One region of the Aquamicrobium sp. genome, then DNA from elsewhere that is predicted to be linked to it. Evidence: riboswitches for the same ligand, from Rfam matches in the RefSeq annotation. Region 1 holds a riboswitch; each other region holds the start of a gene.
The links. A riboswitch is a leader RNA that binds a small molecule or an ion and turns the genes downstream of it on or off. The one in region 1 is predicted to bind S-adenosylmethionine.
Positions count from the first base shown of each region.

Region 2: linked by a shared signal. The riboswitch ahead of M9945_RS09525 (O-succinylhomoserine sulfhydrylase) and the one ahead of metA (homoserine O-succinyltransferase) in region 1 are both predicted to bind S-adenosylmethionine.
Region 3: linked by a shared signal. The riboswitch ahead of M9945_RS12310 (S-adenosylmethionine synthetase N-terminal domain-containing protein) and the one ahead of metA (homoserine O-succinyltransferase) in region 1 are both predicted to bind S-adenosylmethionine.

Region 1 covers NZ_JAMLIE010000003.1:299,501-303,352, reverse strand. Annotated here, with positions in the region: gene M9945_RS18875 (prephenate/arogenate dehydrogenase family protein) at 1-116, opposite strand, end outside; gene hisC (histidinol-phosphate transaminase) at 121-1,224, opposite strand; SAM riboswitch at 1,317-1,395, shown strand; gene metA (homoserine O-succinyltransferase) at 1,450-2,367, shown strand; gene M9945_RS18860 (class I SAM-dependent methyltransferase) at 2,334-3,113, opposite strand; gene gloB (hydroxyacylglutathione hydrolase) at 3,213-3,852, shown strand, end outside.
Region 2 covers NZ_JAMLIE010000001.1:1,909,963-1,913,814, reverse strand. Annotated here, with positions in the region: gene M9945_RS09535 (ion transporter) at 1-507, shown strand, start outside; gene M9945_RS09530 (2'-deoxycytidine 5'-triphosphate deaminase) at 504-1,592, opposite strand; SAM riboswitch at 1,684-1,761, shown strand; gene M9945_RS09525 (O-succinylhomoserine sulfhydrylase) at 1,802-2,995, shown strand; gene apaG (Co2+/Mg2+ efflux protein ApaG) at 3,120-3,512, shown strand; gene M9945_RS09515 (hypothetical protein) at 3,519-3,797, opposite strand.
Region 3 covers NZ_JAMLIE010000001.1:2,480,475-2,484,326, reverse strand. Annotated here, with positions in the region: gene M9945_RS12320 (helix-turn-helix domain-containing protein) at 1-248, shown strand, start outside; gene M9945_RS12315 (hypothetical protein) at 558-1,568, opposite strand; SAM-I-IV-variant riboswitch at 1,770-1,872, shown strand; gene M9945_RS12310 (S-adenosylmethionine synthetase N-terminal domain-containing protein) at 2,136-2,498, shown strand; partial or broken gene M9945_RS12305 (transposase) at 2,428-3,070, opposite strand; gene M9945_RS12300 (IS256 family transposase) at 3,181-3,852, shown strand, end outside.

The DNA.
Region 1 (3,852 bases):
CGGGTGGAGACGACGATCTCCCCGGCCAGCCCTTCGCGGTGGATGACGCGGGCGAGCGACGACCCGATCAGGCCGATGCCGATCAGGGCGATCCGGTCGAACAGTTTCTCGGACATCGCATCAGGCCTTCAGGAACTCGGAAAGGGCGTCGACCACGCCGCGATTGGCCTCCTCGGTGCCGATCGTCATGCGCAGCGCGTCTGGAAAGCCGTAGGCGGCGACGCGGCGCAAGAGATAGCCGCGGGCGGCGAGCCAGTCGTCGGCGACCGCGGCGGAATGGCGGCCGCCCTCCGGAAAATGGATCAGGATGAAGTTGGCGACGCTCGGCGTCACCCTGAGGCCGAGCTTCTCCAGCGCCCCCGCGGTCCAGCGCAGCCATTCCTCGTTGTGGGAGACCGAGCGCTCGACATGCTCGCGGTCGAGCATGGCGGCGATGCCGGCCTCGATGGCGACGGAATTGACGTTGAACGGGTCGCGCACACGCTCCAGCGCCTCGATCATGTGCGCGGGGGCGTAGATCCAGCCGATGCGCGCGCCGCCCAGTCCGTAGACCTTGGAGAAGGTGCGGGTCATGACGACGTTGTCGGCCCCGGCGACCAGCTCGACGCCGGCCTCGTAGTCGTTGCGGCGCACGAACTCGGCATAGGCCGCGTCGATGACGAGGATGACGTTGCCCGGCAGGCCGGCATGGAGGCGGCGCACCTCCTCGAACGGCAGGTAGGTGCCGGTCGGGTTGTTGGGGTTGGCGAGGAAGACGATGCGCGTCTTCTCGTTGACCGCGGCGAGGATGGCGTCGACATCGGCGCGCTCCGCCGTCTCCCTGGCGATCACCGGCGTCGCGCCGGTCGCCCTGATGTAGATCGGGTAGGCGAGGAAGCCGTGCTCGCAATAGATGCCCTCGTCGCCGGCGCCGACATAGGTGCGGGCGATCAGCGCGATGGCCTCGTCCGAGCCGTTGAAGGCCATGATGTTGGCGGGGTTCAGCCCGTGGACCGAGGCGATGGCGTTGCGCAGGCGCGTCGCCGGCCCGTCCGGATAGAGCGCGAGCTTCTCGGCCGCCGCCTTCGCCGCCGCTACGGCTTTGGGCGAGGGGCCGAGCGGGTTCTCGTTCGATGACAGCTTGTGGACCTTGGCGACGCCGGCCGGCGCATGGCTCTTGCCCGGCACGTAGGCGGCGATGTCCATGACGCCGGGGCGCGGCTGAGGGCGAAGCTCGGTGCTCATCTCGTATGGTCCTGCCATGGGGCATTCAGTGAAGGCCGCCTGCCTCTAGCAAGGATTGGCGTTGACGCAAAGGGCGCAGGCGCCTAAATACGGCGCGTACCCGTGGTGATTTGGCCGGTCGGCTTGCAGCCACGTAAAACAAGTTGCTAAAGTGGCCGCTGACATCGAAGTCCGTATGGACCGGCCGCGATCTCGCCGCCGGTCTTTTGTTTTGGAGTTCGAGAGATGCCGATCAAGATCCCGGATCAGCTTCCAGCCCGCGAGATTCTCGTGCGCGAGGGCGTCAGCGTGATGGACGAGCGCACCGCGCTCAGGCAGGACATCCGCCCGCTGCAGATCGGCCTTCTCAACCTGATGCCGAACAAGGTGCGGACCGAGACGCAGATCGCGCGGCTGATCGGGGCGACGCCGCTCCAGGTCGAGCTGACGCTGGTGCGCATCGGCAACCACAAGGCGCGCAACACTTCCGAGGACCACCTGATCTCGTTCTACCAGACGTGGGAAGAGGTGAAGGGCCGCAAGTTCGACGGCTTCATCGTCACCGGCGCGCCGATCGAGACGCTGCCCTTCGAGGACGTCACCTACTGGGAGGAGCTGACGCGCATCCTCGACTGGACGGCGACCCATGTCCATTCGGGGTTCTTCATCTGCTGGGGGGCGATGGCGGCGGCGTGGCATTTCCACCGGGTGCCGAAATACACGCTGGAGACGAAGGCGTTCGGCGTCTACCGCCACCGCAACAACGCGCCGGCCTCGCCCTATCTGTCGGGCTTCTCGGACGATTTCATCGTGCCGGTCTCGCGCTGGACCGAGATCAGGCGCGGCGACGTGCCGGCCGCTCTCGACGTGCTGATGGAATCGGACGTGACCGGCCCCTGCCTCCTCGCCGAGCCGACGGGCAACCGGCTCTACATGTTCAACCACATCGAGTACGATTCCCTGTCGCTCAAGGAGGAGTACGACCGCGACGTCGCCTCCGGCACGCCGATCGAGGTGCCGCATGGCTATTTCCCGGACGACGACCCCTCGCGCCAGCCGCTGAACCGCTGGCGCTCGCACGCGCATCTCCTGTTCGGCAACTGGATCAACCAGGTCTACCAGACGACGCCCTACGATCTCGCCGACGTCGGCAAGGCGGGCTGATCCGGGCGGGCGGGCAGGGCTCTCGCCGCTCCTTGCGGGGTCAGCAGCGGCACGAAGACGCGGCGCGAGGCGCGCACCGCGACCGGCACGCCCTGGTAGAGGCGCTTCTGCGCCTCGACGACGATGGCGCCGGCGAAGAGTGGCCACAAGCGCCGGCCGCCGCGCTCCAGCAGGCCGTGCAGACGCATCATGAAGCGCCGCCGCGACGGCGGGAAATGCAGCGCATCGCCCCAGGCGCAGGGCGTGAAGTTGGTCTCGCGCAGCAGCGCGTCGATCTGCCCGCGCGAGAACGGCCGGCCGGTGCCGAACGGCGTATGCTCGAAGCGCGCCCAGACGCCGCGCCGGTTCGGCACGACCACGACGAGGCGCCCGCCGGGGGCCAGCACCCGCCAGATCTCCATCAGCGTCTCGCGCGGGTTCTCCGCATGCTCGAGCGCGTGGATCAGCAGCACGCGGTCGATGGACGAGTCGAACAGCGGCAGTTCCTCGTCGAACACCAGCGCCGTCGCCGAAGGCCCGCCCGCCGGCCAGTTCACCGCGCCCTGCCGCGCCGGCATGAAGGAGAAGACGCGCTCGGCGTCGGTGCCGAACCGCTCCAGCCAAGGCAGGGCATAGCCCAGCCCGACCAGCCGCTCGCCAGCTTGAGCCTGCCACAGCGCCGAGAGCGAGACCGTGATCGAGCGCTCGGCCAGGCGGCCGAGGGTCGAGGCATAGAAGGTGCGCAGATCGACGATATCCGACAGCATGGCGCGAGCGTACCGGCACGAGCCCCCGGCCGCAAGCAAGCGCTTCCGTGACAAGAGCGGCGCCACGCCTTATCCTGCCGGGAAACCGGGAGATGCAGCATGACGGTCGAGATCGAGCAGTTCACCTGCCGCAGCGACAATTTCGGCATCCTGATGCGCGACACCGCGACCGGCACCGTCGCGCTGGTCGACGCGCCGGAGGAAGCGCCGATCCTTGCCGCCATCGCGCGCACCGGCTGGACGCCGTCGCTTCTTCTGGTCACGCATCACCACGCCGACCATGTCGAGGCCAATCTGGCGCTGAAGGAACGCTTCGGGTTGCGGATCGTCGGCCCGAAGGCGGAGGCCGGGAAGATACCCGGCATCGACGAGGAGGTCGCCGGCGGCGACACGCTGACGTTCGGCGCGCAGACGGTGCGGGTGATCGACACGCCCGGCCATACGGCCGGCCACGTCTCCTACCACCTGCCCGACGCGGGCGTCGCCTTCACCGCCGACACGCTGTTCGCGCTGGGGTGCGGGCGTCTGTTCGAGGCGGGGCCGGAGGTGATGTTCGCTTCGCTGGCGAAGCTCGCGGCGCTGCCGGGCGCGACGAAGGTCTATTGCGGGCACGAATACACGCTGTCCAATGCGCGCTTCGCCCTGTCCGTCGACCCTGATAACGCGGCGCTGCAGGCGCGGGCCAGGGAGATCGAGGCGCTGCGGGCGCAGGACAGGCCGACGCTGCCGACGACGATCG
Region 2 (3,852 bases), on a different contig from region 1:
TCCGTCCTGCGGGCGCTGCGCATCCTGCGTGTGCTGCGCCTCGTCAGCGTCGTGCCGTCGCTGCGCCGGGTGGTCAGCGGGCTGGTGCGGGCGCTGCCGGGGATGGGGTCGATCGTCCTGCTGCTCGGCCTCGTCTACTACGTGTTCGCAGTGATGGCGACGACGCTCTATTCCGCCACGTTCCCGGAGACCTTCGGCTCGATCGGCGCGTCGGCCTACACGCTGTTCGAGATCATGACCATGGATTCGTGGTCGACCGGCACGGTGCGGCCGATGATGGAGACCCACCCCTATGCATGGCTGTTCTTCCTGCCCTTTATCATCGTCACCAGCTTCGCCGTGCTCAACCTGTTTATCGGCATCATCGTCTCGGCGATGGAGGAGGAGCATGAGAACGCCGCCGCGCAGGACCGCTCGGCGCTTCAGCAGGAGCAGGAGGCGATCCTCGCCGAGATCAGGGCGCTGCGCGAGGAGATGCGGGCACTGCGGGTGGAAGGCGGACGCTAGGCGCGGAAATGCTTGGACAGCTTCAACCCCTGCGCCTGATAGTTGGACTTCATGTCCGCGCCGTAGAGCCGGTCCGGCCGGGCGAGCATGTGCTCGTAGACGAGGCGGCCGACGATCTGCCCGTCTTCGAGGATGAACGGCACCTCGTGGCTGCGCACCTCCAGCACGGCGCGCGCGCCGGTGCCGCCGGCGGCCGAATGGCCGAAGCCGGGATCGAAGAAGCCGGCATAATGGACGCGGAACTCGCCGACCAGCGGGTCGAACGGCGTCATCTCGGCGGCGTGAAGCGGCGGCACGTGCACGGCCTCGCGGCTGACGAGGATGTAGAACTCGTCCGGGTCGAGGATCAGCTCGGGGCGGCCGCGCGCATGGAGCGGCTCCCAGAAATCGTCGACGTCCTGCGCCGCGCGCTTGTCGACGTCGACGACCGCGGTGTGATGCTTGGCGCGGTAGCCGATCAGCCCGTCGGCGTTGCCGGTCAGGTCGATGGACAGCGCGATGCCGCCGCCGGAGATGTTCGGCGCTTCCGAGGCGACCAGCGTCTCGGCGGCGTGGAGGCCGTGCAGCTCGTCCTCGGACAGGAGGGCATGGCCCTTGCGGAACCGCACCTGCGACAGGCGCGAGCCTTCGCGCACGACGATGGGGAAGGTGCGCGGGCTCACCTCCATGAACAGCGGGCCGGCGTAACCGGCCGGGATCTTGTCGAATTCCTGCGCATGGTCGGCCATGACGCGGGTGAAGATGTCGAGCCGGCCGGTCGAGCTCTTGGGGTTGGCCGAGGCGGAAATGTCGGCGGGCAGCGCCAGCCGCTCCTGAAGCGGCACGACATAGACGCAGCCCGTCTCCAGCACCGCGCCGTTCGTCAGGTCGATCTCGTGCAGCTTCAGCCGCTCTAACTTGCCGGCGACGTCGCTCGACGGCCCCGGCAGGAAGCTGGCGCGCACGCGATAGGCCTTGGCGCCCAGCCGCAGGTCGAGGCTGGCCGGCTGGATCTGGTCGGCGTCGAGCGGGCGGGCGGCCATCAGCGCGCCGGCCGAAAACAGGCCGGCAATGTCGCGATCCGGCAGGATGCCTGTGGTGCGCACGCGCGTTTCTCCCTCCATGTCCCGCTGGATAACGGGCAATGAGGTTTAGCGCGGATGGCGATTGACGCAAGCCGAAGGCAGGCGTAAAGGGGCTTTATCCCGTGGTGATTTGCCGGTCGGCTTGCAGCCACGTTAAACAAGTCGCTAAAGGGACCGAGAGGAAACCGGCGCGCGACTTGCGGCCGGTTTTTTTGTGTCTGGAGAGGGCGATGACGAACGAGACGAAGCGCAACTGGAAACCCGCAACCGCGATGGTCCATGCCGGCACGATGCGCTCGCCCTACGGGGAGACCTCGGAGGCGCTCTACCTGACGCAGGGCTATGTCTACGACACGGCGGAAGGGGCCGAGGCCCGCTTCAAGGGCGAGGAGCCGGGCTTCATCTATTCGCGCTACGCCAACCCGACCGTCGACATGTTCGAGAAGCGCATGTGCGCGCTGGAGGGCGCCGAGGACGCGCGCGCCACGGCGTCGGGCATGGCCGCGGTTGCGGCGGCGCTCCTGTGCAGCGCCAAGGCGGGCGACCACGTGATCGCGGCGCGCGCGCTGTTCGGCTCCTGTCGCTGGGTGGTCGAGACGCTGATGCCGCGCTACGGCATCGAGGCGACGCTGGTCGACGGCCGCAGCCTCGACGAATGGAAGGCCGCCGTGCGGCCGAATACGAAGCTGTTCTTCCTCGAAAGCCCGACCAACCCGACGCTCGAGGTGGTGGACATCGCGGCGGTGGCGGAAATCGCCAACGAGGCGGGCGCGCGGCTGGTGGTCGACAACGTCTTCGCCACGCCCTTGCAGCAGAAGCCGCTGGAGCTCGGCGCGCATGTCGTCGTCTATTCGGCGACCAAGCACATCGACGGCCAGGGCCGCTGCCTCGGCGGCATCATCCTGTCCGACAAGGCGTGGATCGAGGAGGAGCTGCACGACTATTTCCGCCACACCGGGCCGTCGCTGTCGCCGTTCAACGCGTGGACGCTGCTGAAGGGGCTGGAAACGCTGCCGCTGCGCGTCGCCCACCAGACGCAGGCCGCCGCGCGCATCGCCGACCATCTCGCCCGGCACAAGGCGGTGTCGCGCATCATCTATCCCGGCCGCGACGACCACCCGCAGGCCGACATCGTGGCCAGGCAGATGACCGGCGGCTCGACGCTGATCTGCTTCGACGTCAAGGGCGGCAAGGACAACGCCTTCGCGCTGCTGAACGGGCTGGACATCATCAAGCTCTCCAACAATCTCGGCGACGCCAAGAGCCTGATCACCCACCCGGCGACGACGACGCACAAGAACCTGACCGACGAGGCGCGCGAGACGGTCGGCATCCTCGGCGGCACGTTGCGCCTGTCGATCGGGCTGGAGGACGTCGACGACCTGATCGAGGACCTCGACCGGGCGCTGGCCAAAGCCGGATAAGACGCGAAGCCGGCGTGGCAGTCACAGTTTCGCCATGCCGGCTTGTCCAATTCCAGGAAGGGCGGCACACCGGCCGTCTGTCCAAGAAGGGCGGCATGCCAGCCGCCGGCCGTGGATCGGGAAAATGTACCGCAGCGTGACGCGCAATATCGAGGTGGCCGTCGAGCCGTTCTATCTGGAGGCGAAGTCCGATCCGGAGGAGCAGCGCTATGTGTGGGGCTATCGCGTCACCATCGCCAACCATTCGGACGACCCGATCCAGGTGCTGGCGCGCCACTGGCGCATCACCGACGGGCTCGGCCGCACCGAGGAGGTGCGTGGGCCCGGCGTCGTCGGCGAGCAGCCCGAGCTCGATCCCGGCGACAGCTTCCAGTACACGTCGGGATGCCCGCTGCGCACGCCGTCGGGCTTCATGGCCGGCAGCTATACGGTGCGGAACGGCGCGGGCGATTTCTTCGAGATCGAGATTCCGGCCTTCTCGCTCGACCTGCCGGACAGCGGCCGGCTGGTGAACTGAGCGCGATCAGCCGTCCTCGTCCTCGGCGAAGGCCGGCCCCTCCTCCCCTTCGGGAAACAGCTCCGTATTCATCAGCGCGCGGCCGAAGCGGTAGAGGATGTCGGCGGCCAGCGGCCGGCGCTCGGCGAGCAGCCGGTTGTAGGCCTTGCCGGCATTGAAGTTCATGCGGCGATGCGCCTGCGGATCGATCTCGTGAATCGCCTGTGCGAGGCAGATCGCGATCTCGCAGACGGCTTCCGCCGTCTCCTCGCGCATCTCGGCGCGCGTTGCATATGTTTCCGCCATCGCTCGGCCCGCAAATCCGGCTTCCCTGCCGGCTCCCTCGGGCCGATGATGCACA
Region 3 (3,852 bases), on a different contig from region 1:
GCCTGTTCACGCCGGTGGCAGTCAGGTTGGCCGAGGATGGTGTTCGCCTCGGGCGCATCGCCGACACGCTCGACGTGACACGACGAACGCTCACAAAGTGGAAACACCGCCATCCGGAGTTCCGGTCGGCGGTGGAATGCGGTCGAACCGTTCGGCGGATACGCGCACGAAAGGAAAAGGAGGCACAAAAGGTCAGGCAGACCGCTGAAGCCATACTGAGGTTGATCCAACAGATGCAGCATCGCTAGCTGTTGGGTGTGGCGCTCGCCAGACAGGTGAAGCCAATGTGGTTGCGACATGAATCTGATTAAATATCAGTTGCACTCATGAGTTATCAATATGTTTCTTTTAGGTCTTTTAAATTTTCATCTTTTTATGTCCGCGCTGTATCCGCACCAATTCCTTTCTCAAAAGATTCCTGAACGGGATGCGGCCGATCGCGGCAACGAAGCGAACATAGCGAGCAATCTCCTCGCGAATAGTTACAAAGCAGTGCAATTCGTTCGGCTGCAATTGCTGCCGTCTTAGCGATACCAATGTATCCGACAAGCGGCAAACTAGCACTTTGTCTGGGTCTCCTCTGGACTCAGCAAGCACTTTCTCAGCCACTGCTCTGCTCTAAGCCTCATGAAGAAATCATCTTTATTTTCATCAATGTATTCCTGTAATACTTCTGCGGAGTACGTTCTAAGAGCAACATCCTCGACACTTAAGTCTGTTTGACTCCTCGCTCTTGCAGTGCTTTCAACAACCAGCCATGAACTCATGCATTTCAACAATGGTTCCGTTGCTCCGCGACACTTCGGCGCAAGCCATTCATATATTGTAGGCGGAAATGTTGAGGTTCCTTGGCCGGCTTGATATTGCTGAACGCGCAATGGGTCGACAACAAACTCGGCTAGGGAGTTAGATGGCGTCGCCATCATCGTGTCAAAAACACCGGGTGGCGCTTCCATTTCATGCAGGTAATTCTCTATTTCGCGGTGTACACTGGCAAGCCCAGATCGAGCATCCTCATATTCAAGGTTACCCAATTCATCGCTGGTCGGTCGATGAAGTCCGAGTTTGTCAGCGATAGACCATTCAGCACCACCAAAATAAGCTAGAGCGCACGCACTAGAGCAGCAAGGGCCACGGCCGGGAAGACCACAAGTTCGATCTGAAAAATCGTAATCCTCCGGAAAACCGTACGTTGATGCGCTTGTGTGCAGCATTCGCTCTCTAATAATACGCCCCATAGTCAATGCATCCTTCACCGATCCGCCCGGAGATATCAATACAACCAGTAATATATGCCTCTGGTCATCCATATATACGGTAAATTTCTCTGCGTCTCCTGGACTTATAGCACCGCTTATCTCAACAATAGAACATTGCTGTACTTTTTCATATATAAAATCAAAGTCAAGTATACTTTTATCTTTCTTGGGATTATTAAAGTACCTAACAACATCTCTAGTAACATCGTCAAAATATTCAATACAACGTATCTCCATAGCATGTGAAGTGGGAATTAAATTTACCACTATTGCGAAGACGCATGCAGTGAATATCAGAAATTTCCGCATTGATGCCTCGAAAGTTGTTGGTTCTTTTGGCTACATGCAATTTTCTGTCGCACGACGATGGAAGCAGGGCTGTCCCCCCGTAAGGATGGTGATTTGGCTCCGCGATAATCATGTCATGCAAGTTAACAATCGCACATACAACTCAGGGCGCGCCACCGATAACGACATGTTGTCGAATGCCAAATCTTCGGATACGAGTTGCCTCAGCATCAAGAGGAGGGCTTTGCCCTCGCCAACCTGCCCGTCCGGGCAAGGTGGTTCCTGAAAGGGGATGCGGCCGGTCGTGGCAACGAAACGGGCGTAGCGAGCAACTCTCCTAGCAGTCGAAAAGGAGAGTTCCCAAATGATCCGCAATCATCACGAACTTCATTGCTTGCGTTCGCGGGTGTCTAACAAGCTCCCCCCTAGTGTCGCTGACGACACCTACATGTGCGTCGAAGCGCCGTCCATGACCCGGTTCTCATCGAACCGACCGCACAATGGCGGCGTGGGGTTCGTGAAGGAGGCACGCGCTAGGCCGATCGATTAGTTCCTACGGCATTTGATCTTCAGCTTGTGCGCCGCGGCATGACGCCGAAAGCACTAAAGAGAGAAAGACATCCCATGCTTGTTTCTCACGGCCTGTTCACCTCCGAGAGCGTTTCAGACGGTCATCCCGACAAGATTTGCGACCAAATCTCCGACACCATTCTCGATGTCTGCTTGGCGCAAGACCCCATGTCCCGCGTCGCTATCGAGGCCGCCATCAAGGGGCGCACCCTTTGCCTTCTGGGAGAGATCACCACAACCGCGCAACTCGACCTTCGCGCGATTGCTACCGGCGTTCTGGCCGATGTCGGCCATGTCGACGGCAGGTGGGGATCAGCGCCACGCATTCCCGCGTGTAGTCATCGACGACAGCCAGCACCCGGAAGCGACGGCCGTCGGTAAAGGTGTCGGCGACGAAATCCAGGCTCCAGCGGGCGTTGGCGCGATCGGGAACGAACATGGGCCTGCGCGTACCCAGCGCCCGCTTGCGGCCGCCGCGACGGCGCACCTGCAGCTTCTCCTCCCGATAGAGGCGCCGCAGCTTCTTCTGGTTCATCACGATGCCCTGGCGGTCCAGCATGACGTGGATCCTGCGATAGCCGAACCGCCGGCGTTCCGCCGCCACCACCTTCATCGCCTCGCGCAACGGAGCGTCGTCCGGACGGTTACTCGTGTAGCGCACCGTCGAACGGTCGATCCTCAGAGCCTGGCACGCCCGACGCTGGCTCACCCCATACACCTCGCAGGCATGAGCCACCGCCTTCCGCTTCGCGTCGGGCGTCACCATTTTTTGCGGCGGCATCCTTCAGGATCGCGTTGTCGAGCATCTGCTCGGCGAGCAGCTTCTTCAGCCGGGCGTTCTCGTCCTCAAGAGCCTTCAGGCGACGGGCGTCGGACACATCCATCTCGCCGAACTTCGCCTTGAACTTGTAGAAGGTCGCTGCCGAGATACCGTGCTTGCGACAGACATCCGCCGTCTTCGGTGACGTCCCCGGAGGTGGTGTAGCTGGGTAGCGCGGTGGTCATCGGCGCTTTCCGGTATGGTCTGGTTGTCGAAGCCAAGTCCTCACTGGAAGGAACACCGATGACCGACGACATGATGAACCTGCGTGCGCTCGTGGAGAAGAGCGCAGATGCCGATCTGCTGCGCGAGATGATCAGCTTTGCTGCCCAGAAGCTGATGGAGATGGAGGTGGGCGCGGCAACCGGCGCCGCCTGGGGCGAGAAGTCGCCACTGCGGACCGCCCAGCGCAACGGTTATCGCGACCGGGACTGGGAGACGCGGGCCGGCACCGTCGAGCTGCGCATCCCGAAGTTGAGGAAGGGATCCTACTTCCCAGGCTTCCTGGAGCCGAGACGCATGGCCGAGAAGGCGCTGACGGCCGTCATCCAGGAGGCCTATGTCCAGGGCATCTCGACGCGGTCGGTCGACGACCTGGTCAAGGCCATGGGCATGAGCGGCATCTCGAAGAGTCAGGTCAGCCGGCTGTGCGAGGAGATCGACGGCAAGGTGAAGGCCTTCCTCGAGCGGCCGATCGAGGGCGACTGGCCCTACCTGTGGATCGACGCCACCTACCTGAAGGTCCGTCGTGGCGGGCGGATCGTCTCCGTCGCCGTCATCATCGCCGTCGGCGTCAACTCCGACGGCCGACGCGAGGTGCTGGGCATGGAGATCGGCACCTCGGAGGCCGAGCCGATCTGGACCGAGTTCCTGCGCAAGCTGACGCGCCGCGGCCTGCGTGGCGTGAAGCTCGTC